2 regions of the Diaphorobacter oryzae DSM 22780 genome follow, and region 1 is predicted to be linked to the other one. Evidence: riboswitches for the same ligand, from Rfam matches in the RefSeq annotation. Region 1 holds a riboswitch; the other holds the start of a gene.

Region 1 (3,755 bases):
TGGCCAGCTGGTGCCAATGCGGGTCGAGGAAGTCGGGCCCGCACTTGAACACCCGCACGCGCCGCCCCTGGCGTGCATGCAGGCGCGCCAGCGCGGCGGTGACGGTGGTCTTGCCCTGCCCGGAGGCAGGCGCGGCGATGACCAGGGCGGGACAGCGGTTCATGGCACGTTTCCGGACGGCAGCGTTATTGCGGCGCCCACTTCAGGCCCACGTAGAACGTGCGGCCACCCGTGGCGTAGGTGCGTGCGGTCTGGTAGTCCTTGTCGGCCAGGTTGTCCACGCGGGCCAGCAGCGTCATGTCGCGGCCCAGGCGCTTGCTGGCGTAGAGGTTGAGCGTTGTGTAGCCGCCCAGCACGTTGGTGTTGGCGGCGTTGTCGTAGCGGCGGGCGGAGGCGTAGAGCTCGGCCCCCATGGTCCAGCCGGCAAGCATGGTGTCGGCGCCCAGCGTGGCGTAGCGCTTGGCGCGGCGCGCCAGCTGCTTGCCGCTGCCCAGGTCGCGCGGGTTCTGCCAGTCGATGGAGCCGCGCAGCGACACGCCGGCGATGCTATGCGCGGCCGACAGCGTCACGCCCTTGTATTCGGCGCGGCCCACGTTCTCGTAGCAGCCAAAGGTGGATTGGCACGCGCCTGCCGCACCGAAGTTGATGAGGTTTTCCACGCGGTTGCGGTAGGCCACCAGGCCGACGCTACTGGAGCCTGCGGTCCAGCGGGCGCCCAGTTCCACGTTGCGTCCCTTTTCGGGCTGGAGATCGGGCGAGCCGTACTCGCTGAAGCGGTGGTACAGCGTGGGCGCACGGAACGAGGTGCCGCCCGCTGCGGTAATGCGCCACTGCGGCGTGATGGCGTAGCCGTAGGACAGACTGCCCGTGCTCTTGCCGCCGAACTCGCTATCGTCGTCATAGCGCAGATTGGCCTGCAGCGCGTGCGGCCCGTGGTTCAGGCCATAGCCCAGGGCCAGGGCGTCTTGCGAGCGGTCGCGCTTGAGATCGGGAACGAAGGGCGTGGCGGGGTTGTGCAGTTCGTCCTCGCGGCGCTCCAGCGCGGCGGTGAACAAGTGCCCGCCCAGGCGCCATTCGTTTTGCAGCAGGTAGTTGCGCAGCGTGGTCTCGGTCATGTAGAAGTTCGGACGGGTGCTGTACTTGCTGTCCGACTGCGTGACCTGCAGGCGCGTGCTGTACACGTCGCTCCATTGAGCCAGCCACGCCAGGGCGCCGGTGCGCAGCTGGTGGCGGTTGCGGTCATCCGCATTCTTGCTGCCGTCATACTGCGAATGCAGGTTGCTGGCCAGCAGCGTGCCTTCGAGGCGCTGTTTCTGGTTGATTTGCAGGCCCAGCTTGGCATTGGCCGAGGTGCGGCGGTAGCCGTCGTCGTCGGGATTGGCCGTGGGGATGGGCCGGGCATTGAAGCCATCGGCACGCTCGTGCGACATACCCAGCGAGTAATCCACCAGGCCAGCCCCCCCGCTCACGCCCGCCTGCACGGTGCGCGTGCCCTGGTTGCCCAGGCCCACGCCCACATAGGGAGCCGGTGCGCCCTCGCCCTTCTTGGTGAAGAGCTGGATCACGCCCCCCATGGCGTCCGAGCCATACACGGCGGCGGCCGGGCCGCGCACGACCTCGATGCGGTCGATCTGCGACAGCGGGATCTGCTCCCAGACCACACCGCCCGTGGACTGCGAATCCAGGCGCACGCCGTCCAGGTACACGGCGGTGAAGCGCGATTCGGCACCGCGCAGGTACACGCTGCCGCTGCTGCCCTGGCCCCCGTTGCGCGAGATCTGCACGCCGGGCAGTCGGGAGAGCACATCGATCACCCCGGTAGCGCCGCTGGCCTCGATGGTGTCGCGGTCGATGATGGACACGTCGGACACCAGGTCGGCCAGCGGACGCGCCACACGCGTGGCGGTGACGACGGTTTCGCGCAGCTGGGGCTCGGTCGCGGCCTGCGCAAGCAAGGTCTGCGCCATGACGGGAAAGGCGGCGCCAAGCGCCAGGGGCAGCGCGGCCACGCGCACATACAAGGGAAGTGCGGCGGTGCGCACGTGGGTCGGACGGATCGTTGTCATTGTTGGACACGCAGGAGATATCGCCTCGGCCGACCTCCCCGTCGGCACATGGGCATCACTGCCCCGTGCGTTTCGATGAAACGCGCGGAGCCACCTCGTTGGCCGGTATCCGGGCTGGCGGAGCACCCTCCATAGCCTTCCCAAACGCTTGTTCAAGGCGCTCAGTGGCTCGTGAATGGAGAGGGAATCGACACGCGACTCATCCGCTGACCGTTGCGGGGGCAGCGCAGGCACAGGGCATGCTCCATGGCGGAGGGCCCCTCCCTGCTTCCCGTTGAACTGCGGCATGTGAACCACGCCGCGAGCACCAACCACGCAATTTTACGACTGTTCACACGCCGATCCCTACAATCGGCAGCGTATGGCCCACCCCTCCTCCCTCGACCAGATCGCCGAACGCGTCGAACGTCTGCTGCTGCGCCACGCAGAGCTGCAGCGAACCAACACCCTTCTTGCACAACAGGTCATGACGCTCACCCAGGAGCGCGACTCTCTCAAATCCCGCCTGCAGGCCGCCCGCGTGCGCATGGACGCGCTGCTGGATCGCCTGCCCGCCACGGCCGAGCCCACAGATCCACCCGAGACGAAAGACGCGCCATGAAGCAGATCGAGGTTCAGATCCTCCAGCAGAGCTATCTGCTGGCCTGCCCCGAGGGGCATGAGTCCCGTCTGCTCGAAGCCGTGGAACGCGTGGACACGGCCATGACGCGCATCCGCGATGCCGGCAAAGTGCGCGCCCGCGAGCGCATCGCGGTGCTGGCGGCACTCAACCTGGCTTTCGAGATCGCCGACCGCGACCGCGAAGCCGCAGAACTGGCCGCTGCGGCCCCGCAACGCAACGCCCCTGCGCCATCATCGGTCTCGTCCGCCGTAGATGGCACCGAAGACGGCGAGCGCATTCAGCAGCTGATGCTGCGCCTGGATGAAGCACTGGGTGACGACGGGCGACTGTTGTAAGCAACAGGGCCCGCAGGCCACGGCCGCAGTGCATCGGCCATTACAATGGAGCCGTCTGCGGAGCTGCCGGGCTTTATATTTCCTTGAACCAATGCTCATTGAGCACGGGCTTGGTACATCGCCCGGTGAGCGTGATCATCTCGCGTCAGATGAACCCAACGCCTGGCTGCCCTCGCCCACCTGAACCCCCGGTTCAGGATGCCGGTCCGGTGGCATCCGCAGACACCTATTCCCCTCCGCTTGCCACCGCCTGAAACGCAGCCGGGCGCCTGGCTACAGCCGCGCCCTGGCTATACGCTGTACGCCAGCGCCTGGCGCAACACCAAGGCGCGAAACTCCGCGACCGGCATGGCCGGCGCGCACAAGAACCCCTGGTAGCAGTCGCAGCCCATCTCTTGCAGCGCCAAGCGCTGCTCCTGCGTTTCCACGCCTTCAGCCACCACGCCAATGCGCAGCGCCTGCCCCATGCTGGTGATGGCCCGGACGATGGCACGATCACCCTCGTCCCCCGGCAGTCCGCTCACGAATGACTTGTCGATCTTGAGCCTGTGGATCGCCAGCTTCTTCAAGTAGGCTAGGCTGGAGTATCCCGTTCCGAAATCGTCGATGGACAGCCCCACGCCCAGGCTAGCCAGGGCGGCGAGCAACTGCTCCATTTCCTGTGCATCCTGCAGCAGCACGGTTTCCGTCAGCTCCAGCTCCAGCAGGCGCGCCGGCAGGCCATGCGCGGCC
Region 2 (3,755 bases), on a different contig from region 1:
CCTGCTGGGCCGCTACGTCTGCCAGGCGCGCAAGCCGCGCTGCTGGGAATGCGTGGTGGCGCCGTACTGTGGCTACACGCCCAAGACGCCGGCGCCGTGATGGCGCTCGGGAGTTGAAAGCCAAACAGGCCTGCAGCGCTTATCCATCAAGCGCAATAAGCTCCTATTTATATAGCAAAATCAGTCACTGGGGCCGGCCACGCCGGCCGAGGCAAAGCTGGCCATCTCGCGCAGCACGCGGCAGGCGGATTCCAGCAGCGGCCAGGCCAGCGCGGCACCCGAGCCCTCGCCCAGGCGCAGCTGGAGCTGCAGCAGCGGCTCGGCCTGCAGCGCCTGCAGCATGTGCACGTGGCCGCGCTCATCCGAGCGGTGGGCGAACACGCAGCGCTGCAGCACATGCGGCCGCAGGCGGGCGGCCACCAGCACGGCGGCGCTGGTGATGAAGCCGTCGACCACGACCACGCGGCGCTCGCTGGCGGCCTGCAGCACGGCGCCGGTGAGCGTGGCCACCTCGAAGCCGCCCAGCGCCGCCAGCGCGGCCAGCGGTTCGGTGGCGCCGGCGTTGGCCGCCAGCGCCTGCTCCAGCACGGCCCGCTTACGCGCGACGCCCGCGGCGTCCAGCCCCGTGCCGGGGCCCACGCATTCGGCCAGCGGCACGCCGGCCAGGCGCGCCAGCAGCAGCGAGGCGACGGAGGTGTTGCCAATACCCATCTCGCCCAGCAGCAGCGCATTGCCCGGCATGGCGCGCACGATGTCCATGCCATGGGCCAGTGCCTGTGCGCATTGCGCCTGCGTCATGGCCGGGCCGATGCTCGCGTCCTGCGTGCCGGCGGCGACGCGGCAGCTCACAAGGCGCGGCATGCCGGGCTGCGTTGCACGCGCCGTGATTTCGCGCGCCACGCCGCAGTCGGCCACGGTGAGCTGCAGCCCGTGCTGGCGCGCCAGCACGCTCACGGCGGCGCCGCCGGCGAGGAAGTTTTCCACCATCTGCCAGGTCACGTCGCTCGGATAGGCCGACACGCCACGCGCGGCCAGGCCATGGTCGGCCGCGCACACCAGCATCTGCGGTGCCTGCAGCGCGGGCGCCTCGCTGCCCAGGATCTGGCCCAGGCGCAGCATCAGCGCCTCCAGCCGGCCCAGGGCGCCCAGGGGCTTGGTCTTGTGGTCGATCAGGTGCTGCAGGCGCGCCGTGAGGGTGGCGTCGGTCAGGTCGCAAACGGGGGGCAGAAAGGCATTCATGTCGTGTTCAACGGTGAGCAAAAAGGCTGGGGACGGCCCGTGCGTACGGGCAAGGGCCGGGGCCCGGTTTAGGCCTGGGGATGACGGATGTGCTGCGCCGCCGCCTGGTCGCGCTGCAAATGGGCGATGAGCGGCTGCTGGTCGTCGCGCTGGCCCCATTGCTCGAAGAACACCAGGTCTTCCATGGGCAGGCGCGGCAGCCAGCCGGCGGTCTCCAGCTCGGGCTTGGCGTGAAAGTGGCTGACATGGCCCACGCACAGGTAGGCAACGGGGATGATGTCCTGGGGGATGCCCAGCGCCTCCTGCAGGTCGGCCTGGTGGAAGATGCTGACCCAGCCCACGCCCAGCCCCTCGGCGCGCGCGGCCAGCCACAGGTTCTGCACGGCGCAGACGCTGCTGTACAGGTCCATGGTCTTCATGTGCGTGCGCCCCAGCACCACGGAGCCGGTGCGCGCGCGGTCGCAGGTGATGCAGATGCCAAGGGGCGCCTCGACGATGCCTTCGAGCTTGAGGCGCTGGTACGTCGCGCGCCTGTCGCCGTCGAACATGTCGGCCGCCTCGGCGTGCGCCTTGGCAAAGGCGGCGTGCACCCGGCGCTTGGTCTCGGGCGCGCGCACCACCAGGAAGTTCCAGGGCTGCATGAAACCCACCGAGGGCGCGTAGTGCGCGGCGGTGAGAATGCGGCTGAGCGCCTCATCGGGCACCGGCCTGGGCAGGAACTGCCCGCGCACGTCACGGCGCGAAAAAATGGTCTGGTAGATGGCGTCGCGGGCCTCTTGCGTGAAGGCGTGAACGCTCTGCGTGGCTGGCGCCGGCGCGCTGGTATTCATGGCAGTCCCCTGTGCGTGAATCAACGACGCACTGCCCGGCCTTGCAGCACGATATGAATGCTCAGGCCGGTCTTCTGGCTTGGATTCACCTGACCCGCCGCGCCTTCCCGGCCTTGGCGGCCAGTGGCATCGTGCGGGGGTCATCGTCCTTACAGCGTTGGGCACGCAGCGGATTCGCACCGCCTTCCCGATTCTCCCGTTGCCTCAGCGGCAGCGGGCACCTGAGGGCGGCGATGATAGCAGCGCGCCCTCTACGCGCGGGCGATCAGCGCTTGCAGCACGCCCGGCTCCGTATGCCGGGCCAGGCAGTCGGCCAGGGCATCAAACACCTCATCCAGCGTGGGGGCTTGCGCGCCAAACAGCGCGCGCACCACGGCGGGGTCCTCAAACATCCCATGCAGGTACAGGCCCAGCACATGGCCCGCCGAGTTCTGCCAGGCCAGGCCGGGCACCACCTCGCGCGCCACATCGCCCTGGGCGGCCATGGCCGGGTGCTGCGCGGTCTGGCCGTGGTGGATTTCATAGCCCTGCACTTCCCCCCCTGCCAGCGCCTGCCACGCACCCTGCACCGCGCCGAAACGCGTGCGCGTGGGCCGCACGGTCTTGGCGGCCTCGAAGCTGGTCACCAGCGGCAGCAGGCCCAGGCCGGGCGCATTGCCATCCACGCCCACGGTGTCGATCAGCGCCTCGCCCAGCATCTGCAGGCCGCCGCAGATGCCCAGCACGCGCCCGCCGCGCGCGGCGTGGCGGGCGACCGCCGCATCCAGCCCCTGGGCACGCAGCCAGGCCAGGTCCGCCGCCGTGGCCTTGGAGCCGGGCAGGATGATCCAGTCGGCGCCGTCCACCTCGGCCGGGCAGCGCGCCCAGGTGAGCTGCACCCCCGGGACGTTCTTCAGCGGCTGGAACTCGTCCAGGTTGCTGATGCGCGGATAGGCGACGACGGCGATGCGCGTGTGAATGGCGCCCTGGCCGGTGCTGCGGGCGTCGAACACGCCGTCTTCCTCGGGCAGGCCGTGGTGCCACTGCATGGGGATGGTGGCGACCACGGGCACGCCGGTCTTGTCCTGCAGCATCTGCGGCGCGGGGGCCAGCAGCGCCGCGTCGCCACGGAACTTGTTGAGCACGAAGCCGTGGATGAGCGCGCGCTCGTCCTCGGGCAGCAGCGCCCAAGTGCCGTACAGGTGGGCGAAGGCGCCGCCGCGGTCGATGTCGGTCACCAGCAGGCAGCGCGCCTGCGCATGCCGCGCCACGCGCATGTTGACCACGTCGCTGGCCATGAGGTTGATCTCGGCGGGCGAGCCCGCGCCCTCGATGACCACCACGTCGTTCTCGGCACACAGCGCGTCGAGCGCGGCCGCGATCTGCGGCCACACGCGCTGGCTGCGCCCGCGCCAGGGCAGCTGCGAGAGTTCGTCGCTCACCTGCCCCAGCAGCACCACCTGGCTCTTGGTGTCGGCCTCGGGCTTGAGCAGTAGCGGGTTCATGCGCACGTCGGGCACGGCGCGCGCGGCCAGGGCCTGGAAGTACTGCGCGCTGCCGATCTCGCCAAAGGCGTCGCCCTCGGCGGCCACCACGCGCGCGTTGTTGCTCATGTTTTGCGCCTTGAAGGGCGCCACCTTCAGGCCTTGGTTGGCGTAGTGGCGGCACAGTGCCGTGGCCAGCCAGCTCTTGCCGGCGCCGCTGCTG

Evidence for each region. A riboswitch is a leader RNA that binds a small molecule or an ion and turns the genes downstream of it on or off. The one in region 1 is predicted to bind cobalamin.
Region 2: another riboswitch for cobalamin. It lies ahead of bluB (5,6-dimethylbenzimidazole synthase); the one in region 1 lies ahead of BP68_RS00535 (TonB-dependent receptor domain-containing protein).

What each region holds. Positions count from the first base shown of each region.
Region 1 is NZ_JCANUL010000001.1:104,905-108,659, reverse strand. Features, by position in the region: gene BP68_RS00540 (cobyrinic acid a,c-diamide synthase CobB) at 1-163, opposite strand, end outside; gene BP68_RS00535 (TonB-dependent receptor domain-containing protein) at 186-2,066, opposite strand; cobalamin riboswitch at 2,150-2,393, opposite strand; gene BP68_RS00530 (DUF904 domain-containing protein) at 2,428-2,667, shown strand; gene BP68_RS00525 (cell division protein ZapA) at 2,664-3,023, shown strand; gene BP68_RS00520 (sensor domain-containing protein) at 3,314-3,755, opposite strand, start outside.
Region 2 is NZ_JCANUL010000012.1:50,791-54,545, forward strand. Features, by position in the region: gene nth (endonuclease III) at 1-100, shown strand, start outside; gene cobT (nicotinate-nucleotide--dimethylbenzimidazole phosphoribosyltransferase) at 181-1,239, opposite strand; gene bluB (5,6-dimethylbenzimidazole synthase) at 1,308-2,069, opposite strand; cobalamin riboswitch at 2,117-2,309, opposite strand; gene BP68_RS16070 (cobyric acid synthase) at 2,321-3,755, opposite strand, start outside.